DNA from 4 places in the Marinobacterium maritimum genome. Region 4 is predicted to be linked to each of the others. Evidence: predicted binding sites of a transcription regulator. Region 4 holds the regulator's gene; each other region holds the start of a gene.
The links. The regulator sigma-54, encoded in region 4, starts transcription at its own class of promoters, with help from an activator protein. The targets are predictions, from matches to a motif close to TGGCACNNNNNTTGCTNT.
Positions count from the first base shown of each region.

Region 1: the regulator sigma-54 is predicted to act here: its motif matches at 3,668-3,685, upstream of peaA (quinohemoprotein amine dehydrogenase subunit alpha).
Region 2: the regulator sigma-54 is predicted to act here: its motif matches at 4,481-4,498, upstream of ABD013_RS05810 (ammonium transporter).
Region 3: the regulator sigma-54 is predicted to act here: its motif matches at 2,756-2,773, upstream of ABD013_RS08650 (CmpA/NrtA family ABC transporter substrate-binding protein).

Region 1 is NZ_BAAAET010000005.1:65,280-71,298, reverse strand. Features, by position in the region: gene ABD013_RS15975 (NAD(P)H-dependent oxidoreductase) at 1-625, shown strand, start outside; gene ABD013_RS15970 (DMT family transporter) at 622-1,065, shown strand; gene ABD013_RS15965 (GNAT family N-acetyltransferase) at 1,072-1,791, shown strand; gene ABD013_RS15960 (aldehyde dehydrogenase family protein) at 1,831-3,321, opposite strand; gene peaA (quinohemoprotein amine dehydrogenase subunit alpha) at 3,771-5,363, shown strand; gene peaB (quinohemoprotein amine dehydrogenase maturation protein) at 5,435-6,019, shown strand, end outside.
Region 2 is NZ_BAAAET010000001.1:1,267,267-1,273,285, reverse strand. Features, by position in the region: gene ABD013_RS05835 (NAD-glutamate dehydrogenase) at 1-385, shown strand, start outside; gene ABD013_RS05830 (DUF2835 domain-containing protein) at 395-616, shown strand; gene ABD013_RS05825 (quinone-dependent dihydroorotate dehydrogenase) at 684-1,721, shown strand; gene rmf (ribosome modulation factor) at 1,774-1,980, opposite strand; gene rlmKL (bifunctional 23S rRNA (guanine(2069)-N(7))-methyltransferase RlmK/23S rRNA (guanine(2445)-N(2))-methyltransferase RlmL) at 2,299-4,440, shown strand; gene ABD013_RS05810 (ammonium transporter) at 4,660-5,871, shown strand; gene ABD013_RS05805 (FKBP-type peptidyl-prolyl cis-trans isomerase) at 6,005-6,019, opposite strand, start outside.
Region 3 is NZ_BAAAET010000002.1:480,524-486,542, reverse strand. Features, by position in the region: gene ABD013_RS08660 (ABC transporter ATP-binding protein) at 1-15, opposite strand, end outside; gene ABD013_RS08655 (ABC transporter permease) at 161-1,165, opposite strand; gene ABD013_RS08650 (CmpA/NrtA family ABC transporter substrate-binding protein) at 1,219-2,601, opposite strand; gene ABD013_RS08645 (nitrate reductase) at 3,090-5,732, shown strand; gene ABD013_RS08640 (molybdenum cofactor guanylyltransferase) at 5,729-6,019, shown strand, end outside.
Region 4 is NZ_BAAAET010000002.1:266,561-272,579, forward strand. Features, by position in the region: gene rapZ (RNase adapter RapZ) at 1-34, opposite strand, end outside; gene ABD013_RS07610 (PTS sugar transporter subunit IIA) at 36-497, opposite strand; gene hpf (ribosome hibernation-promoting factor, HPF/YfiA family) at 519-809, opposite strand; gene ABD013_RS07620 (RNA polymerase factor sigma-54) at 863-2,371, opposite strand; gene lptB (LPS export ABC transporter ATP-binding protein) at 2,420-3,157, opposite strand; gene lptA (lipopolysaccharide transport periplasmic protein LptA) at 3,157-3,663, opposite strand; gene lptC (LPS export ABC transporter periplasmic protein LptC) at 3,653-4,216, opposite strand; gene ABD013_RS07640 (KdsC family phosphatase) at 4,210-4,755, opposite strand; gene ABD013_RS07645 (KpsF/GutQ family sugar-phosphate isomerase) at 4,755-5,726, opposite strand; gene ABD013_RS07650 (ATP-binding cassette domain-containing protein) at 5,911-6,019, shown strand, end outside.

The sequences.
Region 1 (6,019 bases), on a different contig from region 4:
CCTGCTTGATGCCTTGAACCGACGCTATGCCGTCAAACGCTTCACAGACCAGATCCTTGAGGACGATCGCCTCGACAGCCTGATGGAGGCGGTACGCCTGAGCCCATCAGCCTTTGGTGTTCAACCCTATCGCCTGATCCTGATTCGTAATCCCGCGGTAAGGGCGGCACTGGTGCACCACTCAATGGGACAGGACAAGGTGCTGTACTCGTCACACCTGCTGGTGTTTGCTGCCTGTTCAGCGGTTGACTCGAGCATGGTCGATCAGCTGGTCGATGAAATGGTGGCTCAGCGTGGCGGTAACTTGGAGACCTACAAGGGGTTGGAGCAGCATGTCAAAAGCTACCTGAATGATATGGACCTGGCCGAGAAGGCGAAATGGGCGGATCAGCAATTGTACCTGGCGCTGGGCAACTGCCTGACCAGCGCGGCCCTGCTGGATATCGATTGCTGTCCCATGACAGGTTTCGATCCCGAGGGCTATGATCGCGTCTTGCAGCTTCAGCCTGAGGGACTCAGGACTGTAGCGGTCTGCGCCCTTGGTCAGCGACATCCGGAGGATGCTCTGGCTGAACAGGCCAAGGTGCGGTTACCGGCCGAAGAACTGATCCGGAGGTGGCCGTGACGCAGCTGTTTCCCTGGCTGGCGCTGTCGGCCGGTGCCGCCATTGCCATCCAGGCCGGGATGAATGCGCGTTTGGGTGTCGAGCTGGGCCATTCAATGCTGGGGACCAGTATCGCCTTTGCGGTGGCCTGTCTGGCTTCGTTGCTGGTCGTTGTGCTGCAATGGCATCGGTTGCCGGGGCTGGACCAGCTGGGTAATGTGCCGGCCTACCTCTGGCTGGGAGGCGTCATCAGTGCCTTTGGGGTCGGCATGTTCTATTTCCTGATTCCGCGGATGGGGGTTGGGCCGATGATGGCTTTCGCCCTGACCGGCCAGATCATACTGGCGGTGATCTGCAGCCATTTTGGCTGGTTTGATCAGCCGGTGCGACCCATGAACACAATACGACTGGCCGGCCTGCTCGTGCTGATCGCCGGTGTCAGCCTGATTTACTGGGAGTAAAGCGTGATGGATGTATCACTCGCTAAGGCCAATATCGATAACCTGACCGGTCTCTGGCGCCTGATGGGATCCCAGAGACAGAGCTCAGGTCTGCATTATTCGCTCAGCTGGCCAGGGCGATGCTGGCTGGAGTGGGACCTCAGGGAGGAGTATGACGCGCTGACGATCCAGGCCTGTATTCCCTCAGGTTACCTCTGCCCGATCTGGCATGCGGGGGAAACATCGGCGCAGCTGGAGCAGCAACTGGTTGCCAGCGGCTTCGAAATGGGGCTGCAACAGCTGGTCATGGTCTTGCCGCTGGGTGGTCAGGAGCCGGGTAATAAGAGCGACCGACTCGATCTGAGCCTTCTTGAGCATGCCGGTGATGCTGAAGCCTGGGCCGATCTTTGTGGTCGTGCCTTCGGCTATTCGATCGATGCCAGTGTGATTGAGCGGTTGCGGCAACAGCCGGATGTGGAGGTGCTTTGGGCCAAGTGTGGCGGTGTTCCAGTGGCGACGGCCATCCTGTATCGAACAGGGGCGGTGGTGGGCGTGCACCAGGTCGGCGTGCCGCAGGAGCAGCAGGGCAAGGGCATCGCCCGTGAGCTCATGCAGCAGTTGGTAGCACGCGCACAGGCAACAGGGGCTGAGTATCTGTGTCTTCAGGCATCGGCGGCGGGAGAACCCCTGTATCTCAGTATGGGATTCCAGCCACAGTTCACGCTCCGCAGCTACCGCCGGGCCTGAGAGTCACCGGCAGCGCTGAATCCGCTGCCGGTTAACCGGTCAGATCTTCATCAGTACCGATTTGACCTCGGTATAGTGCTCGATGCAGGCGGCGCCCATCTCGCGACCCAGGCCGGATTGCTTGAAGCCACCGAACGGCAAGGCCGGGTCCAGCGCGGTATGACAGTTGACCCAGACACTGCCGGACTTGATGCGCGGCACCATTCGGTGCACCGCTGACAGGTTGTTGGACCAGATGCTGGCACCCAGCCCGTACTGGCTGTCGTTGGCGATACGGATCGCCTCCTCGATAGTATCGAACGGCATGGCCACCAGTACCGGGCCGAAGATCTCCTCCTGTACCAGCGTTGAGCGCTGGTTCACATCGACCACTACGGTGGGCTGCACAAAGAAGCCTGGTCCCTGGGTGTTGCCACCGGTGGTGATCGTAGCGCCTTCGGCCAGTCCCTTCTCGATATAGCTGTGCACACGCTGCTGCTGCACGGCGGATACCAGCGGACCCATTTCGGTGTACGGGTCCAGCCCGTTACCGAGGCGGATATTGCCGGCGATATCGGTGATGTCGGCGATCAGGTTATCGAACAGTTTGCGCTGCACGTAAAGACGGGAGCCCGCACAACAGACCTGACCGTGGTTGAAGAAGATGGCGTTGGCAGCACCGGCCGCCGCTTCCTGAGGGTTGGCATCGTCAAGCACGATGGTGGGCGACTTGCCGCCCAGTTCCAGCGTCACCCGCGTCATCTGATCCATCGCCGCCTTGCCGATCAGCTTGCCGACACCGGTCGAGCCGGTGAAGGTCAGTTTGTCCACGTCCGGGTGGGATGACAGCGCCGCACCGGCGTCTTGGCCAAGGCCCGGCACCACATTGAGTACGCCGGCCGGGTAGCCCGCTTCCAGTGCCAGTTCTCCCAGGCGCAATGCTGTCAGCGGGGTATCTTCCGCCGGTTTGAGTACGACGGTACAACCGGTGGCCAGTGCCGGTCCCAGTTTCCAGCAGGCCAGCAGCAGCGGGAAGTTCCAGGCCACGATGGCACCTACAACACCGACCGGCTCGCGGGTGGTGTAGCCGTGGAACTGGGCGTCCGGCATGAAGGGGACGGACGGCTGCACGTGGCTGCCCTCGATCTTCGTGGCCCAGCCAGCCATGTATCTCAGGAAATTGATCGCCAGCTGAATATCCACCGCCTTGGCGATGGCCACGCTCTTGCCGTTGTCGAGGCACTCGATCTCAGCCAGAGACTGGGCATTGGCTTCCAGCAGATCGGCAAAGCGCCACAACAGCCGCTCGCGCTCAACCGGTTTCATCCGGCTCCATGAAGAGTCTTCGAATGTATTGCGAGCGATGGCGACCGCCCGGTTGATATCCTCGGCAGTGCCTCGTGCAACCTGGGTGAAGCGCTCCCCTGTGGCCGGATTTATCACATCAATGCTACCGCCATCACTGGCTTCCGGCCGCTGATCACCGATCAGCAGGGCGTGAGTTCGGTTAATAAAGGCCTGAGTGTCGGGGTGGAGGGAAAACTCAGTCATGGCATACCTCTTATGGTTATCGTGATAGCTGTAAGAGATGAATGGCAATGCCTGTGCCAGTTTTCATGATTGCTCTTATGTTCATGAAAATAAATGACTTTTTTGGTTTTCATGACGATTTCATGTCGCGGGCGTCTGTCGCAGATTGAGACAGGCGTCCAGTTTTGAGCCCGGAGCAGATGCTTGGGATGACAAAGCCCATTGCCGGCATCTGTGGGTTATCGCAGTCGCTTGTCTCAGAATGAAACTCCTGTCTCGAGATAAGACAGAAAGTGTTCGCGGGAACAGGGGGTCGAAAGTCGTAATATTAAAAACAAGTTACTGTTTTATAGACGAAAAATTAATTTGGCACAGGCTGTGCTTCCTTCACGTTGACTCAACATGACCCGGAGCTCAACGGGTGTCTCGGAGCCGAGATCCCGCAAATGACCACTGAAGGAGGTCGGACCTTGAAAACAACAACACTAAAACCCCTGGGGCGAGGTTTACTTGCATTGGCCGTGGCTTTAGCGACTCAGTCGTCGCAGGCGGCGTCAGATGCCGAACAGATTATTCAGAGCAACTGTCTGGCCTGTCACACTCAGGAAGGCGATCAACAGTGGAGCCGCATCAGCCATCAGCGCAAGACACCGGAAGGCTGGCTGATGACCATCGCCCGCATGCAAGTGATGCACGGGCTCAAGATCAGCGATGAAGATCGACGCACAGTGGTCAAATATCTGGCTGATCGTCAGGGCCTGGCCCCGTCGGAGACCGAAGGTGCACGCTACGCACTGGAGCGCCGTCTCAACACCCCTGAAGCTTTTGACTCCCAGATGTTCACCGAGACATGTGCTCGCTGTCACTCCGGTGCACGCGTGCTGCTGCAGCGCCGCCCGGCCTCTGAATGGGAACACCTGGTTCACTTTCACCTCGGCCAGTGGCCGACCACCGAATTCCAGGCGCTGGCCCGAGACCGCGACTGGCTGGATCTGACATTGAACAAGATGGTGCCGGAACTGGCGGAATCCCTGCCGATGGACTCCAGGGCCTGGGCTCAGTGGCAGCAACAGGCGGTCGCACCGGTCCAGGGTGACTGGACGCTGGCCGGCCATATGCCGGGCAAGGGCGCTTTCCATGCCCGCATGAGCGTGACCCCGACAGAGGGTGAAGATCAGTATGCACTTATGCTGACCGGTCAGTATGCCGATGGCAGTGAACTCAAGGGCAAGGGACAAGCAGTCGTCTACACCGGTTACGAATGGCGCGCCAATCTCGAAATCGATGGTCAGGTGATGCGCCAGGTGTTTGCACTGAAGGACGGCCAGCTGAGCGGTCGCATGTTCCTGCGTGACAAGGATGAGGTAGGCGCTGATGTTGTTGCCGCACGTGATGCCAAGGGGGCGAGCAGTATTCTGGCTGTGCAGCCTGCCTACATCAAAGCCGGTACTGAAGCCGAGATCACCATTGTCGGTACGGGTTTGAGCGGCCTGCCGGTGCTGGGAACAGGGGTGGATGTGGTTGAAGTGATCAGTGAAAGCCCCGACCTGATCCGCGTGCGTGCTCGTGCTGCCAGTAACGCATCAGGTGTGATGACACCGAGTGTAGGCGTGACTGAAGGCGGTCGTTTTGCCATCTATGACCGCATTGCCGATGTCAAGGTGGTACCTGAGTTTGCCGTGGCCCGTATCGGCGGTAACGGCAGTTCCACACCACGCGTGGAGGCACGCTTTGAGGCCGAAGCCTGGGCGGCAGGCCCGGATGGCAAGGATGGAACGGCCGATGATTACCGTGTCGGCATGATGCCGGCGACCTGGTCTGTGGCGCCGTTCGATGACGTGGCTGAGGCCGACCGCGATGTTCATTTCACAGGTCGTATGAACGCCAGTACCGGTGTCTTCACACCCGCCGCGGCCGGTCCCAACCCGGAGCGCCGCATGATGACCAACAACGCCGGCAATCTGAAGGTACAGGCGAGTGTACAGGACGGTGCCGAGACACACAGTGCCGAAGGACAGATGATCGTCACTGTACAGCGCTGGAATAACCCCCCGATCCCCTGATCAGCGGGTTCGATGCAATCAGGGGAGTGCCCTTTGGCACTCGATATGAAATCTGAAAGGGGAGACCGGATATGGGTGCTGTACTCAATCTGGTGGAACACAACCTGCATGAGGTGCAGGTCGGGGATACCCGGATGCTGTTCCATATTCCGTCCAGTTCGCTGTTTGCACTGGATAGCCTGACTTCGGGCATACTCGATCGGCTGCGCAGTGGTGCAGAATCGGCCGAGGCACTGGTCACGGGCTTGAGCAACCGTTTTTCGGAACAGGAGATCACCGAAACGGTACGCGAGCTGCTGGCGCTGGAGCTGGTCAACGATGGCCGGCCGCTGACCGACGAGATTGGCACGCGCCGGGTAGACCAGTTCCCGTTGACCACGGTGGTATTGAACGTCAACACCGGCTGCAATCTCAGTTGTACCTACTGCTACAAGGAAGACCTGGATATACCCTCCGCCGGTCGCAAGATGGAGTTGCAGACCGCGATCGATTCGGTGGAGATGCTGCTGCGCGAATCACCGGATGAAGAGCGCTACACGGTGGTGTTCTTCGGTGGCGAACCGCTGAGCAATCGCCCGCTGATCGAGGCGATGGTGGCGTACTGCGAAGGCCGTTTCGCCGAGCTGGGCAAGCAGGTGGAGTTCGTCATGACCACC
Region 2 (6,019 bases), on a different contig from region 4:
CAGCGAGCTTGGTGTCACCGTGGAGTCGGCGGCGCAGGCATTCTTCGGTCTGGGTGAGCGATTGGAGTTGCAGTGGTTCAGTGCGCAGTTGAATGAATTGAGCATCAGCAGTTACTGGCAAGCGCTGGCGCGAGATACTTTCCGTGACGACCTGGATACCCAGCAGCGGGCATTGACCGCCTCTGTGCTGAGCGCAGCCCAGCACGACCAGAAACCGGTGCCGGAACAGCTGGCCAGCTGGCTTGAGCAGAACCATACACATATCGAGCGCTGGTTGAATATGTTGGCGGAGCTTAAAAGCTCCGGCAGCCAGGATTATGCAATGTATACTGTTGCTGTTCGAGAACTGGCTGACATGGCCCGCTGTAGTGCGCAGACGGAATAACAGTGTTGCATGAATGAGATTATTGTTGATATCAGGATCAGCAGCGACGAGTACCTTAAACTCTACCGGGGCCAGTCCCGGGTCGTTTCGACCCGCGCCCGCGATGGACGCAGGGTGCATTTCCCGGCCAATATCCTGCGTCCCTGGGTGCTGCATGATGGTATTCGAGGGTGTTTTCGTATCCGCTTTACCACCGATGGCAAGTTTCATGACATCCAGCGGTTGAGTTGAGCGGTGTTCATAATGGGCCGGCTCGCCTATAATGCGCGCATCCGTATTTTAACCATCAGTGAACACCATGCTATACGATCTCGCACGCGCACTAATGTTCAGACTGGATGCCGAAACCTCCCATGAGCTGGCTCTGGGCAGCATGAACCTTTCAGCCTCACTTGGCTTGCACAAGCTTATGGGGGCAGGGAGCCAGTCATTGCCGACCAAGGTGATGGGTATTCGTTTCCCCAACCCTGTTGGTCTGGCAGCGGGTCTGGACAAGAATGGCACGGCGGTTGATGGTTTGGCCGCCATGGGGTTTGGCTTTGTAGAGGTAGGCACAGTGACGCCACGGCCGCAGCCGGGCAATCCCAAGCCGCGTCTGTTCCGCATCCCCGAACATCAGGCGATCATCAACCGAATGGGGTTCAACAATGATGGCGTTGATCAGCTGCTGAAGAACCTGGATCGCAGCAGCTACCAGGGTGTACTCGGCATCAATATCGGCAAGAACAAGGATACGCCCAATGAACAGGCGCATCTGGATTATCTGCTCTGCCTGCGCAAGGTTTATGCCCGTGCAAGCTACATTACGGTCAACGTTTCCTCTCCCAACACCCCGGGGCTGCGCACGCTGCAGTTCGGTGAATCGCTGAACAGCCTGCTGGATGCCCTCAAGACTGAACAGGCCAAGCTGGCGAGTGTGCATGGTCGCTATGTGCCGATCGCAGTCAAAATCGCACCGGACATGAGCGAAGAAGAACTGGGTCTGGTGGCGGCTTCGTTGAAAACGTACGAAATGGATGGGGTAATTGCTACCAATACCACCCTGTCGCGTGAAGGTGTGGAAGACAGCCCGATTGCAGAAGAGGCGGGCGGTCTTAGCGGTGCGCCCGTACGCAACCGTTCCACCGCAACGATCCGAGCGCTTGCCGAACACCTGGACGGAGCCCTGCCGATCATCGGTGTGGGGGGGATTACTGAAGGGTTTGATGCCGCCGAGAAGATCGAGGCGGGTGCCAGTCTGGTGCAGATCTATACTGGTTTCATCTATCGTGGACCTGCACTGGTACGTGACTCGATTGCGGCCATTGCAGAGCTGAGAGAATCAGTCGGTCGCTGAAACGAAGACAGGCTCCTTATGGGAGCCTGTCGTTTAATAAAGGGGAGTGTTCTTAATGTAACGAAGGATTGGCCTGAATTGCAGAAACACCGGACATTCCACCCCAATGCGCTTCACGTCCTTCGCGCCAGCCACTCATCCAGTGACTGCGCAGTTCAACTGTCTGGACTGGACACTCCTCACGGGATCGCCCGTTGATGCCAGCCATGAATCCACGATTAAACAGAGTAGAGGTACGATCCCGTTTCTGTTTCTTCATATTTTGCGCCTCACATATTCTGATTATACTCTCCCCGGCGGTTGAACTGCTTTCGCCGGGGATGCGCTGTTCTATAGATTCTCTGTGACGTCACCCCCTATTGATATCTGAAAACGCAGGCCGTGGCGATTTAAAAAAACTATACTGTTACAGAAGTGTCATAAAGTTTATCCGAGCGCATCTGCAGCATTTTTATATAAATCAATAGGTTATCGTCTTTTTGCTCAGAGTGAAAAGGCATTGAATTTTTTTCACCTCGCAGTCAGTAGGGATTAAGCTGCCTGGCGTGGTGCATCAGTATCGGAGTCTTCCTGCCTCATGAAATTGTTTATTACCTGCCCCAAGGGACTGGAGAACCTGCTTCAGGATGAGATCTCAAGCCTGGGCGGCCAGAATACACGTCAGACCGTTGCCGGGGTCTACACCGAAGGTGAGCTGGAGCTGGCGTATCGGATCTGCCTCTGGTCTCGCCTGGGCAACCGGGTGCTGATGCCGCTGGCAGAGGGAGAGGTTGAGGAAGCCGATGCGCTGTATGCACTTGTACAGCAGGTGGACTGGCTGGCACATCTGCGCCCATCAGGTACCTTGACGGTGGATTTCAATGGTCGTTCGCGGGCAATCAACAACACCCATTTCGGTGCACTCAAGGTCAAGGATGCGGTGGTGGATCAGATTCGAACTGCTACCGGCCAGCGTCCCACAGTGGATCGCAACCAGCCGGATCTTCGTATCAATGTGCACCTCAACCGCGGCAAGGCGGTAGTCGCGCTGGACCTGTCCGGGGAGAGTCTGCACCGACGCGGTTATCGCCTCAAGGCCGGTGCGGCGCCGATGAAGGAAAACCTGGCTGCGGCGGTGCTGGCAAGGGCCGGGTGGCCTTTTTCTGATCGGACTACGCCGTTGCTGGACCCCATGTGCGGCTCGGGTACCTTGCTGATTGAAGCGGCACTGATGGCGGCAGACATCGCCCCGGGGTTGTACCGCCAGCGTTTCGGTTTCAGCCGCTGGCTGGGCCATGACGGACGTCTGTGGGCAGGGCTGCGCGAAGATGCCGAGCTACGTCGTGAGCAGGGGCTGCAAGGCCTGTCCGCCTCCTTTTATGGCTTCGATGCCGATGACAGTGTGCTGGCGCGTGCCCGTGACAATGCCAAACGGGCAGGGGTGGCCGATTATCTCCGCCTTGAGCGGCGTCCGCTGGAGCAGCTGACAGCCCTGTCGGACAGTCAGCCTGGTTTGCTCATCACTAACCCGCCTTATGGCGAGCGTCTGGGTGAAACCTCATCACTGATGTTTCTCTATCGTACCCTCGGTGACAAGTTGCGCAGCCACTTTGCTGGCTGGCAGGCAGGTGTGTTTACCGCCAACCCCGAGCTCTGCAAGGTGATGAAACTGCGTGCAGACAAGCAGTACCGCATGTTCAACGGTGCGCTGGACAGCAAGCTGCTGCTGTTCAAGGTGCATGAGCGTGACGAGAGTCAGCAGGCGGCTGAGGCGAACGAGGTGCCGTCCGGCTTGTCAGAACAGGCACAGATGTTTGCCAACCGGCTGAAAAAAAACCTCAAACAGCTGGCGCGCTGGGTCAAGCGTGAACAGATCAGTTGTTACCGTGTCTATGATGCAGACATGCCGGAATATGCCGTGGCGGTCGACATCTATCCCGGTCATGCCGTTGTGCAGGAGTATGCGCCACCGGCGAAAGTGGACCCGGTCAAGGCGTTCTCCCGGCTACAGGATGTGATGCAGGCGGTGCCGGTGGTACTGGAACTGCCGGCGGAGCGGGTGGTCCTCAAGCAGCGCAAGCGCCAGCAGGGGCAGCAGCAGTATGAGCGCCAGGACCAGACCGGCAATTTCATGGAGATAGTCGAACATGGCTGCCGCCTGCAGGTGAACCTGCACGATTACCTGGATACCGGCCTGTTCCTCGACCACCGTCCGGTGCGCCACCGGCTGCAGCAGCTGGCCAAAGACAAGGATGTACTCAACCTGTTCTGCTATACCGCGACGGCCAGCGTTCATGCCGGTGTTGGTGGGGCGGCGACCACGACCAGCGTCGATATGTCGGCCACCTATCTGGAGTGGGCGCGCCGCAACCTGGAGCTGAACGGTCTGCCCAAGGCGCGCCACAAGCTGGTGCAGTCGGACTGTTTCAAGTGGCTGGATCAGCCGCATGCTGAGCGCTATGACCTGATCTTCATGGATCCGCCGACCTTCTCCAACTCGAAGCGGATGCAAGATGTACTGGATGTGCAGCGTGACCATGTGAAACTGATTCAGGGAGCGATGCAACTGCTGAAGGCCGATGGCCTGCTGATCTTCTCCAATAACTATCGCCGTTTCGCCATCGACCGTGACAGCCTCGACGCGTTCGATATCAAGGAGATCACAGCCCAGACACTGGATCCTGACTTCAAGCGTAACCCGAAAATCCATTGCTGTTTCGAGATCCGTCATCGCCGTTAAAACAGATTGTTGTTGTTTGTGCACAAGTCTGTTTTGGATTTGGCACGGATTCTGCTTTCTATACTGCCCAAATAATGCCCAAGACTGGTGCAGCCCCATAAACAGGCTGCACCAAAGCGGGATCCGTCATTTTGAGCAGTAGGTGCTAAGGTGAAAGTGCTGTGTTTTGGTGCAGCCGCCCTTTTTTGGAGCACCTGAAACCTTTACGGAGGGACTAGAGTGGAATCGATCAGCAGTGCGATCAGCGAGCTGTCGCAAAGTGCGAATACGATGTTTATCCTGCTGGGTGCGATCATGGTGTTCGCCATGCATGCAGGGTTTGCCTTTCTTGAAGTTGGCACGGTGCGTCGTAAGAATCAGGTTAACGCCCTGGCCAAGATCATGAGTGATTTCGGATTCTCGGCACTGGCCTACATGATTGTTGGCTACTGGTTGGCTTATGGCGTTACCTTCTACGACAGCGCTGATGTGTTGTCGCAGGGCAATGGCTATGAGTTGGTCAAATTCTTCTTCCTGATGACCTTTGCTGCCGCCATCCCGGCGATTATCTCCGGCGGGATCGCTGAACGAGGCCGTTTCTGGCCGTTCCTGACCGGTTCCGCGCTTGTGGTTGGGCTGGTCTATCCGCTGTTTGAAGGTATCGCCTGGAACGGCAACTACGGTATCCAGACCTGGCTGGAGAACCAGTTTGGTGCACCCTTCCATGACTTCGCCGGTTCCGTTGTGGTGCACGGTGTCGGTGGCTGGTTGGCACTGGTAGCCGTCGTGCTGCTGGGTATCCGTAACGGTCGCTATAAGGGCGGCAGACTGGTCGCTTTCCCACCGTCCAATATCCCCTTCCTGGGTCTGGGGGCCTGGATCCTCTGCATCGGCTGGTTCGGCTTCAACGTCATGTCCGCGCAGACTCTGGATGGAATTTCCGGCCTGGTAGCGGTCAACAGTTTGATGGCGATGGTCGGTGGCATCATCAGTGCCTTGATCGCCGGTCGTAACGACCCCGGCTTCATTCATAACGGTCCGCTGGCTGGTCTGGTGGCTGTCTGTGCCGGTTCCGATGTGATGCACCCCTTTGGTTCACTGCTGGTGGGCGGCGTCGCGGGTGTGCTCTTTGTCTGGACCTTCACCCTGGTGCAGAACCGTTGGAAAATCGATGATGTTCTGGGTGTCTGGCCGCTGCATGGCCTTTGCGGTGTCTGGGGTGGTATAGCCGCCGGTATTTTCGGCAGCGAAGCACTGGGTGGCCTCGGTGGCGTCAGTCTGATGTCACAGCTGCTGGGTACGCTGCTGGGCGTGGTCATTGCGCTGGTGGGCGGCTTGATCGTTTACGGCCTGATCAAGACCCTTGTCGGCCTGCGCCTGGATGCGGAGCAGGAGTACAATGGTGCGGACCTGAGCATCCATCGTATCGAGTCCACTTCCGACGACCGATGACACTGTGCAGACCTCGATTGAGATCGGGGTTTGCCTGTCTTGTACAGATACAAAAAATCCGGCGCCTGGAAACAGGGCCGGATTTTTTTCAGGTCAGTGGCGGGCCGGTTGTGCCGGCTGCCGTTGACGCGGCTTAGTGGTGATGACC
Region 3 (6,019 bases), 210 kb from region 4:
GAGATGTGCAGCCATGATAGTCATACCTCTTCAGGCTTTTGAAAAGCGTTATCGAGGCCGCTAGCGCAAGGAAACAATCGGCGAGATGAGGGAGTTTATGGTCTATAAATGACCGATTCGAGCCGATTTTTGACGCTGCGCTAGCAACGCAGATAGCTTTTCAACGTGTAATTGCGTTTTTGTCCCAGGAAACCGCACGCTGAATCAGCAGCATGATGCGGTCCAGCAGAAAGCCGATCAGGCCGATCACCAGTACGGCGACCATGATGCGGCCAAGGGAGTCAGAGCTGCCGTTCTGGAACTCGTCCCAGACGAACTTGCCCAGCCCCGGGTTCTGCGCCAGCATCTCGGCGGCAATCAGCACCATCCAGGCGATGCCCAGTGACAGACGCAGGCCGGTGAAGATCATCGGTACCGACGATGGCAACACGATGCGCACCACATGCGTCAGCCAGTTCAGGCGCAGCACCTTGCTCACGTTCTGCAGGTCCGGGCTGATGGCAGACACGCCCACGGCGGTGTTGATCAGCGTCGGCCAGAGGCAGCACAGCGACACGGTGAACAGCGAGGTCAGGAAGGACTTGGCGAACAGCGGGTCATCACTGACGTAGGCGGCACTGACCACCATGGTCACCAGCGGCAGCCAGGCCAGCGGCGAGACCGGCTTGAACAGCTGGATGATCGGGTTCAGCGCAGAATAGAGTGCGCCGTTGAGACCGATGCAGATGCCCAGCGGGATGGCGATCAGCGCGGCGATACCGAAGCCGGCCAGCACGGTTACCAGGCTGGTACCGATCTGGTCAAAGAAGGTCGACTTGCCGGTGTATTCACGGATTTTCGGCACGTAGTCCGGATCTTTCGCCACATGATCGGCGTTACGCTGTTCCTGACGCTCGTAAAAGGCGCTCTCCCGCACGCGTTCGTTGAAGTGTTCACTGATCAGGGCGTTGGCCTGTTCATAGACCTGGGTCGGCCCCGGGAACTGGCCCAGCGAGGTGTCGACCTGTTTGGCGCCCACCTGCCAGATGAACAGGAACACCAGCAGGCCGATCAGCGGCAGGCCGAGGGTTTGAGTCATACGCTTCAGCCAGCTGGCGAAGGTGTCGTTGGCTTTGACCCCGGCGATGCCGGACATGCCGGCGAGGGTCATGCGGATACTGCTCATGGTATGTCCTCCTCCTTCGGAGGGGCTCCGACGACAGCCGGAGCCCACAGCCATCAGATTTTGTCAGCGCCTTTCAGGCCGATACTGAACTTCTGCAGATACTCGTTCGGCTTGTGACCGTCATAAGTGATGCCGTCGATAAACTGGGTCTGCGGCGCCTTGAAGCCATCCTCGGAGGCAAAGTCCGGGAAATCGGCGGCGTCCATCTTGCCCTCGGCGATCAGCTCCTCGGCCGCGATGCGGTAGATATCCGGGCGGTACACCTTTTTGGCGATATCCATGTACCAGCTGTCCGGCTTCTGTTCCTCGATCTGGCCCCAGCGGCGCATCTGGGTCAGGTACCAGATGGCATCGGAGTAGTAGGGATAGGTGGCGTTGTGACGGAAGAAGACGTTGAAGTCGGGCACATCGCGCTTGTCACCCTTTTCGTACTCGAAGGTGCCGGTCATGGAGTTGGCGATCACTTCGGCGTCAGCCCCTACGTAGGCTGGACGCGACAGGATATCAACCGCTTCCGGACGGTTGGCGTTGTTGTTCTCGTCCAGCCACTTGGCGGCACGGATCATCGCCTTGACCACACGGATATGGGTATTGGGATACTTGTCGGCCCACTCCTTGGAAACACCGAACACCTTCTCCGGGTTGTCCTTCCAGATCTCGTAGTCGGTGATCACCGGCACGCCGATGCCCTTGAACACCGCCTGCTGGTTCCAGGGCTCACCCACGCAGTAGCCGTAGATGGTGCCTGCTTCCAGCGTGGCCGGCATCTGCGGCGGCGGAGTTACCGACAGCAGCGCATCAGCCTGCTGCTGGCCGCTGGTATCGCCCTTGTGCGGCGCGTAGTAGCCCGGGTGGATGCCACCGGCCGCCAGCCAGTAGCGCAGCTCGTAGTTGTGGGTGGAGACCGGGAACACCATGCCCATGTTGAACGGTTTGCCCTCGGCGCGGTACTTGTCCACCACCGGCTTGAGGTAGTCTGCCTTGATCGGGTGCACCGGCTTGCCATCCTCGCCCATGGGGATGTGTTCCTTCATCTGCTGCCAGATGTCGTTGGAGACGGTGATGCCGTTGCCGTTCAGGTCCATGCTGAACGCGGTGACGATGTGCGCCTGAGTGCCGTAGCCAATGGTGGCGCCCAGCGGCTGGCCGGCCAGCATGTGCGCACCGTCCAGCTGACCGTCGATGACGCGGTCGAGCAGAACCTTCCAGTTGGCCTGGGCTTCCAGCTGCACGTACAGGCCCTCATCCTCGAAGTACTGCTTCTCGTAGGCGATCGCCAGCGGTGCCATGTCGGTGAGCTTGATGAAGCCGAATTTCAGCTCCTCCTTCTCCGGATAGCCCACTTCGGCCTGCGCCGATGTCTGGGCCGTCAGGGTGGTGATGGCGATGGACGCCGCCAGTAACAGTCGCTTGAATGATCCCGGTTGTTTCAGCATGGTCTCGCTCTCCAGATACAAGAAGCAAAATGCAAAAAGGGCGCCGTTCCATGTCCCGGAGATCAATTCTCCGTTGATGGAACGGCGCCCTTGCCGTCAGTGTCGAAACTGAAATGTGGTGGCGATGCCTGAGCAGCGCCGGTCTGACTCGAGTGAAGCAGAAGCCGTGCCAAGATCATAAAAGCCACGCAAATCAGGACCCTTTACCGATTTTGGCGGTTTTTATGCGCCACTCCGCCCACTCGGTGCTGCACTGCAAAAAGGCAGCGCGCCCCAGAACCGGGCATTTTTCGTGCACTCGTTTCCCGTCCTGTGCCCTTATAACAGCGATTTAACCTCTCTTCCGCCGCTGGCACCCCTTTTGCAGCTACTTCTTCAATGACTACAAACAGCATTGGCAACGACGCCCACCACAATCGACACCCAAGTGCCGGTTGCTGTGGGCGTTCTTGTTTGGGCGTTTTGAATTGGAGTACGCCATGGGAAGCATGAGCAATCGGACCACCTGCCCCTATTGCGGCGTCGGCTGTGGCGTCAGTGCCACTACGGATAGCCAGCGGGTCATCGCCGTCAGTGGCGACAGCGAACACCCGGCCAACCGGGGGCGTCTCTGCGTCAAGGGCAGCGCCCTGCACGAGACCACCGGCCCCGAGGAGCGGCTGCTGGCACCGCGGGTGGATGGCCGCGAATACGGCTGGAACATAGCACTGGATACGCTGGCCACCCGGCTGGAAGCGATCATCCACCGCCATGGCCCCGAGTCGGTGGCCATGTACCTGTCCGGACAGCTGTTGACCGAGGACTACTATGTGGCCAATAAACTGATGAAGGGGTTCATCGGCTCGGCCCATGTGGATACCAACTCGCGGCTGTGCATGTCGTCCACCGTAGTCGGCTACAAGCGCGCCTTTGGCGGCGACCTGCAGCCGTGCAGCTACGAGGATATCGATCAGGCTGAACTGATGGTGCTGGTCGGCTCCAATGCCGCCTGGAACCACCCGATCCTGTACCAGCGTATGGTCGCCGCCAAGGCCGCCAATCCTGATCGCAGGGTGGTACTGATCGACCCGCGTCGCACCGCCACCGCCGATCTGGCCGACCTGCATCTGGCGCTGAAACCGGGCAGCGACGCACTGATTTTCAATGCCATCCTCGCCGCACTGGCACAACGGGGCGCGCTGGATGAGGCCTTTATCAATGCCCATACCGAGGGGTTTGATGCGGCACTGGAATCGGCACAAGCCACTGCCGGTGATCTGGCCGAGGTGGCACGACAGGCCGACGTGCCGCTGGCCGATCTTGAACAACTGGTGGACTGGTTCTGTACCACCGAGCGAGCGCTTACTTTCTTCTCCCAGGGCGTAAACCAGTCCAGCAGCGGCAGCGACAAGGTCAACAGCATCATCAACTGTCATCTGGCTACCGGCCGTCTGGGCCGCCCCGGCATGGGCCCCTTCTCGCTGACCGGACAGCCCAACGCCATGGGCGGTCGCGAGGTAGGCGGACTGGCCAACCAGCTGGCCGCACACATGGACTTCAGCCAGCCCGAGTTCATCGACCGGGTCGGCCGCTTCTGGCAGGCGCCCAACATGGCCCAGCAGGAAGGCTACAAGGCGGTACAGCTGTTCGAGGCGATCGAACGCGGCGAGATCAAGGCGCTGTGGATCATGGCCACCAACCCGCTGGTCAGCCTGCCTGATACGAACCGGGTACGCCGCGCACTGGAGAAGTGCGAGCTGGTGATCGTCTCCGAATGCATGGCCCACACCGATACACTGGAGCTGGCCGATATCGTGCTGCCTGCCAGCGGCTGGAGCGAAAAGAACGGCACCGTGACCAACTCGGAACGGCGCATCTCGCGCCAGCGAGGGCTGGTACCACCACCGGGAGAAGCCAAACACGACTGGTGGATCATCTGCGAGCTGGCCAAGCGGATGGGCTACCGGGAGGCGTTCGATTACACCTCCCCCGCCGATATCTTCCGCGAGCATGCCCGGCTTTCGGGGTTCGAGAACAACCGGAGCCGCGGCTTCGACATCAGTGCGCTGGCCGAGCTCAGTGACGAGGGTTACGACGCCCTCAAGCCGATTCAGTGGCCGGTTAACGAGCAGGCTCCCGAGGGCACGCCACGGCTGTTTGCCGATGGCCATTTTTTCACTCCGAGCGGCAGGGCGCGACTGCTGCCGGTCACGCCGCAGGCACCGAAACAGCAACCTGATAGTGAGTACCCGCTATTGGTAAACTCGGGGAGAATCCGGGACCAGTGGCACACCATGACCAGGACCGGCCGCGCCGCTCGCCTGCTGCAACACCATGCCGAACCCTTCATCGAGATCCATCCGACGGATGCCGAACGCTTCGGTGTCGAGCACCTGCAACTGGCCGAACTGCACAACGATCTTGGCCACTACCGAGGACGCATCCGCATCAGCGACCAGCAACGTCCTGGCGAGGTGTTCATCCCCATGCACTGGACCCGCCAGTTCACTCAGCAAGGCTGCAGCGGCAGCCTGTTCGCCCCGGTGGTAGACCCCTTCTCCGGCCAGCCGGAATCCAAGCAGGGTCGTGCCGCCCTGCGCCCGCTGCAGATGCGCTGGGAAGCTCGACTACTGGTGCGTAAACCGCTGGCCATAGAAGGTCACTGGTGGACCCGTGTCCCCCTGAGTCACTGCACCAGCTACCGGCTGGCTGACAGCACACCTGTGGCTAACTGGCGTGACTGGTGCGAAGCCCTGACCGGCACACCGAGCCTCTGGCTGGAAGACCTGAGTAACGGCCGCTACCGTGCCGCCGGCATCAGCAACCAACGGCTGGAATGGATACTGCTGGTAGAACCGAACCAGGAATTGCCCGACCTGGACTGGCTGGATGAGCAGTTCAGCCGCGAGATCGATCTGGACACCCGGCGCCAGCTGCTTGCAGCCAAAGCCCCGGGCGATCAGGCCACCGGGGCGATGATCTGCAGCTGCTTCCAGGTCCGCGAGCCGGCGATCCTCGCCGCCATCGCCGAGGGCGCGGACTCGGCACAGGCACTGGGTGAACAGCTCAAGTGCGGTACCAATTGCGGCTCCTGCCTGCCGGAACTGAAAGAGCTGATCAAGGTGCATGCCATCACGGATAAAAGCGCATGACCACCGGCCTGATCCTCTCCGGCGGCAGTGGCCGGCGCGTTGGCGGCGCCGACAAGGGGTTGCTGCCCTATCAGGGGCGCCCCCGCGTGGAGTATTCCATCGATGCCCTGCGCCCCCATTGCGATCGGCTCTACCTCAACTGCAACCGCAACCCGGGGCTGTACTCCATGTTTGGCCTGCCGCTGCTCAGCGACCCACAGCATGATTTCCCCGGGCCGCTGGTCGCTCTTGCCCAGCTGTTGCCTGAGCTGCCCGGCAACCGTTTCCTGATCCTGCCCTGCGATACC
Region 4 (6,019 bases):
ATCCGGAACGGCCGCTGAGGACCACCAGACGCATTCTATTGCCCCTGACACAGGCCCTGAACGCGTTTGAGCAGACTCTCGGAGTCTTCGCAGGCGCGCAGAGCTTCACGTGTTTCCGAGTGATTGAACAGTTCCGCCAGGCCTGCCAGTGTCTGCAGGTGTTCCTCGGCACCCTGTTCGGGGACCAGCAACAGGCAGACCAGGTCAACCGGGCGGTTGTCGATGGCATCGAAGTCGATCGGGGAGGCCAGGGTCATCAGCATGCCGACCGCTCGGTCAACACCGGCCATGCGACAGTGTGGAATAGCGACGCCTTCACCGATACCGGTACTGCCAAGGCGCTCGCGATTGATAAGGCCGCTGAAGATATCTTCAGCGGCCGGGCCATTCAATTGCTCAGCAATCGTTTGACTGGCGAGTTCGAGAACACGCTTCTTGCTGACCACATCCACATGGCAGAGCGTGAGAGAGGGGGTCAGCAGTTCTGATAGTTGCATGTCGTGACGTGCTGCTACCGGTTATTTGTGGGATTTGATTTTTTCTTTGTGCTTGATGATCTGGCGATCCAGCTTGTCGACCATACCATCAATTGCAGCATACATGTCGTCATGCTGGTGTGCCGCAAAGACTTCACCGCCAGCCAGGTGGATGTTGGCTTCAGCTGTCTGGCGCTGCTTCTCAACACTGAGTGTGACCTGTGCATTAGTGATGTTATCGAAGTGACGTTCCAGGCGGTCAAACTTGGTACGTACGTACTCGTCCAGAGCGCCTGTCAGTTCGACGTGGTGGCCAGTGATGTTGATCTGCATAGGTTTTTCTCCTCGTCATGGACACGTTCTTACAGCGTGCCTTTCCATTCCCATTAAACCAGACGCTTGCGCTCATTAGAAGGCGGAATGTTCATCGCTTCACGATATTTTGCAACGGTGCGTCTGGCGACATTGATTCCCTGTTCTTTTAACAGCTGAGCGATCTTGTTGTCACTGAGTGGCTTGGCCGTATTTTCATTGTTGACCAGTTTCTTGATCAGCGCCCGAATCGCCGTGGAAGAGGCGGCGCCGCCATCGGACGTGCTGACGTGACTGGAGAAGAAGTACTTGAGTTCAAAGATGCCGCGTGGCGTATGCATGTACTTCTGTGTGGTCACGCGCGAAATGGTGGATTCGTGCATGTCGACCGCTTCGGCGATGTCGTGCAGTACCATCGGTTTCATGCCTTCTTCACCCTCCTCGAAAAAGTCGATCTGGCGCGCGACGATCTCGGTGGACACCTTGAGCAGCGTTTCATTGCGGCTGAGCAGGCTTTTGAGGAACCAGCGAGCTTCCTGCAGGTGGTTCTTCAGGTAGGTGTTGTCGGCGCTGTTGTCGGCCCGTCGAATCAGGTCGGCATACTGGGTGTTGATCTTCAGACGCGGCGAGGCGTCGGTGTTGAGACTGACGTTCCACTGCCCCTGGATCTTGCGCACGATCACGTCGGGGATGACGTATTCGGGTGGCTCCGAGCTGATCAGGGTGCCGGGCTTGGGGTTCAGGCTCTGGATCAGACTGATCACCTGCTGCAGGCTGTCTTCCTTGAGACGCAAGCGGCGCATCAGGGTGCGATAATCGTGGCTGCCAAGCAGGTTCAGATGGTCGCGTACCAGGCGTACGGCATCGTTGAGCAGTGGGGTGTCCTCGGGCAGTTGGCGCAGCTGCAACTGCAGGCATTCGCTGAGGTCGCGGGCGCAGACGCCGGCTGGGTCGAACTGCTGCACTCGGTGCAGCACCGCTTCGATCTCGTCAGTGTCGCAGTCAGAGAAACGTTCGGGCTCGCTCTGCTGGAAATGCTCCAGTACCTCGTCGACACTGGTGCGCAGGTAGCCGTCGGCATCGACCGCATCGATCAGGGCGAGGGCCACCATGCGGTCGTTGTCACTCATCGGGGTCAGGTTCAGCTGCCACAGCAGGTGATCCTGAAGATCATCCTCGGTGCTGTCGTTGTCACCTGGATCCCAGTCACTGTCGCGTTCGGGGCCGGGCGAGCTCTGATGCTGGAAAGTGTCGTCCCACTGGCTGTCGGTCGCCAGTTCGGTGGGAATCTGCTCGTTCCAGCCATCCTCGCCGCTGTCTTCCCAGCTATCCTGGTCCTCGGTCGCGGCCGGCTGCTCGCTATCGCGGGAGCTGTCCTGTTCGGCACTGGTGTCCTGCTTTTCGGCTTCGGCCTCCGCCGTTTCCTGTTCCTCATCCACTTCCAACAGGGGGTTGCTGTCCAGCGCTTCCTGAATTTCCTGCTGCAGATCCAGAGTGGAGAGCTGCAGCAGGCGAATCGCCTGCTGCAGCTGCGGCGTCATTGTCAGCTGCTGGCCGATCTTGAGTTGTAACGACTGCTTCATATGCAAACTGCCGGGTTGACCGAGTTGGGAGTAGACATGCTGCGGCGCTTAGAGGGCGAACTGCTCGCCCAGATACGCGCGGCGGACCTGCTCGTTGTTGAGGATGTCCTGCGGGCTGCCTTGGGCCAGGATGCCCCCTTCACTGACGATATAGGCTCGCTCGCAGATATCAAGGGTCTCTCGCACATTGTGATCGGTGATCAGAATGCCGATATTGCGGGACTGCAAGTGCCGGATCGTCTGCTTGATGTCACTGACCGAGATGGGATCGACGCCGGCGAACGGTTCGTCCAACAGAATGAAGTCAGGCTCGGTGGCCAGCGCGCGAGCGATCTCAACGCGACGGCGCTCACCGCCGGACAGTGCCATGCCGAGGCTGTCGCGCAGATGGGTGATATGGAACTCTTCCAGCAGCTCTTCCAGTAGCGTATCGCGCTGACTGGCTGACAGCTCCTTGCGGGTTTCCAGAATCGCCATCAGGTTATCGCGCACACTGAGCTTGCGAAATACCGAGGCTTCCTGAGGCAGGTAGCCGATGCCGCGGCGAGCACGCTCATGCATCGGCAGCCGGGTGACATCATCCTGGTCGATGCGAATTTGGCCATGATCGGCGTTGATCAGGCCGACAATCATGTAGAAACAGGTGGTCTTGCCAGCGCCGTTGGGGCCGAGCAGGCCGATGATCTGGCCGCTGTTCATCTCCAGCGAAACGTCACGAACCACCTGACGACCCTTGTAGCTCTTGGCCAGGTGCAGCGCCTGCAGCTGTTTTACCTGTGCGGACATCAGTTCCCCTCGGTCTTCGGCTGAATCACCATCTGTACGCGCTGGCCTGAATCCTTATCGCTGCCATACGCGTTTACCACGGCTTTTTCCATGTTGTAGACGATGCGTTCACCGGTAAAGGTATCACGGCCCTGATCCACCCGGGCGGAATTGGTAATGGTTACTTCCTGCTTGTTGACGCGGTAGTCCATGCGCTCGCCATAGGCCTTGGTCAACGGTTGATCCTGGCTTGGCTGCTGCTGGAACTGGGCCGGTTTACCGGTGGAGATGATGCGTTGCACCCCCCTGTCATTGCGATGCAGTTCGACGCGGGCGCCGCGGATCACCATGGTGCCCTGCACGATCTCTACATTACCGGTATACACGGTGATGCCGGTGCGCTCGTTCATGCTGGCATGATCGGCACTGATATGAATGGGCTTCTGCTGGTCTTCCGGCAGGGCCTGGGCCAGTGCCGGCAGGGTCAGAAGGGTGGCCAGAAACAGGGAACGAAGTTTATTGCACATGGTATTCACCCTTCACGTCCGAGAGCAGATCTATCCGTTGTTGATCGAAAAACAGGTCCATGCCGACCGCTGACGTGGTATCCGAACCGCGCTGCATCCGAACCGGGTGGTCAGTGTGTGCATAGTCACGGGGAGGATACAGAGTCAGTTGATCGGTTGTCATCAGGCTGGGCTGGCCGGCAGCCGGATTATCGTGAAGCTGAACATTGCCTGCAAGCAGGATCTGTTGTCGGGAGTCCGGCAGGGTGCCCTGGTCGGCACTCAGCAGGTAGTGCCCGCCAGCTTTGCCCGGCACTCGCGTGACGGGAGTTTCAAGCCGCATGGCGGCCTGCTCGGGGTAATGTTGCATCAGTGGCGTCGTCAGTAGCTGTGCGACAGTGCCATCATCCTGCCAGCGGGTAATCTCCGCATTGCGAATGAAAAAGTCGACTTGTTCAACCGGCGTGTCACCTGTCAATGGTGCGTTTTCTTCCGGTGTGATCAATCCCCACCACAGCAGGGGTGCGGCAACCAGGGTCGCGGTGATCAGCAGGCGCTGACGCTGGCTCAGCATCCGCGGTACTCGGCATAAATGGCATCCAGCTTGCCTTGAGCGGCCAGGATCAGTTCGCAGAACTCACGCGCGGCGCCCTTGCCGCCGGCGGCGCTGGTTACCCAGTCGGCTTCCTTGCGCACCAGTGGATGGCCGTTGGGCACGCAGGCACCAAAGGCGCTGGCACGGATGGCGGCCAGGTCAGGCAGGTCGTCACCGATGTAGGCGGTGTCGGCAGCGCAGTGGCCGCTCTGGGACCAGAGTTCGTCCAGCGCGACCAGCTTGTCTTCCCGGCCCTGACGCAGGTAGGTGATGCCCAGTGCTTCGGCGCGCTGCTCGACCTGAGGCGAGCGGCGGCCGGTGATGATGGCGGTTTCAATGCCGCAGCGCTGCAGCAGCTTGATGCCCAGTCCGTCCAGGGTATGAAAGCTTTTGACTTCACGTCCGTCGGCGAGGAAGTTCAGGCGGCCGTCGGTAAGAATACCGTCGACGTCAAATACGGCCAGACGGATGCCGGCCAAGGCTTCGCGCAACTGCGGAGAAAGGCTATCCAGGTGCATCAGATGACTCCTGCTTTTAGCATGTCGTGCATGTTAAGGGCACCGACTGGGCGGTTCTGTTCGTCTACCACCAGCAGGGCATTGATTTTGCGTTCCTGCATCAGGCTCAGTGCCTCGGCGGCCAGAATTCCCGGGCGCACGCTGGTGCCGCCGGCGGTCATCACATCCTTGATGCGGGTTGTGGCCAGGTCGACGCCCTGATCCAGGGTGCGGCGCAGGTCGCCGTCGGTGAAGATGCCCAGCAGGCTGCCTTCAGTATCGGTGACGGCGGTCATGCCCAAGTGCTTGCGGGTGACTTCGAGCAGGGCTTCCCGCACCGGGGTATCAACCTGCACCAGCGGGATTTGATCACCGGTGTGCATGATGTCATCCACCTTGAGCAGCAGGCGGCGACCCAGGCTGCCGCCCGGGTGCGAGAAGGCGAAGTCTTCGCTGCTGAAGCCGCGGGCTTCCAGCAGTGCGATCGCCAGCGCATCACCGAGGACCAGTTGTGCCGTGGTGCTGGAGGTCGGCGCCAGGCCCAGCGGGCAGGCTTCGCGGTCGACCGGAATGTGCAGGCTGATATCGGCACTGCGTGCCAGGGTGGAACCGGCGTTGGCCGTCATGCTGATCAAGGGTGCGCCCATGCGCTTGATCAGTGGCAGGATGGTGACCACTTCGGCGGTTTCACCGGAGTTGGACAGGGCCAGCACTACATCGTCGCCGGTGAACATGCCCAGATCACCGTGGCTGGCTTCGCCCGGGTGAACGAAAAAGGCGGGGGTGCCGGTACTGGCCAGGGTGGCGGCGATCTTGTTGCCGATGTGACCCGACTTGCCCATGCCGGTGACGATGACGCGCCCCTTGCAGTTGAACATCAGTTCACATGCCTGGCTGAAGTTCTGGTCCAGATGGTTCAGAAGTTCCTGAACGGCTTCCAGCTCAAGCCGGATGGTCTGGCGGCCTGATTTCAGATAGTCGGTAGCTGTCATGGGTCTGGTATCTGCCTGTAAACGGAATTGCAAAATGCCATTCTAACCCAGACCCGGGATAAGCACGAATCCCGGAACCGCTGTTTAGATTCACGTTTGCATGTGAGAGTGGTATATTTCGCTGTCAATTTTGGGCCGGTCCGTATGTGCCGGCGATATGAAAGGAAGCGGGAGTTTCAGGTACATGAAGCCTGAGAGCGATAGCATTATCGATATTCGCGGGTTGAGCTTCTTCCGTGGCGAACGGGCGATCTTTGATTCCGTAGATATCAGTATTCCACGCGGCAAGGTGA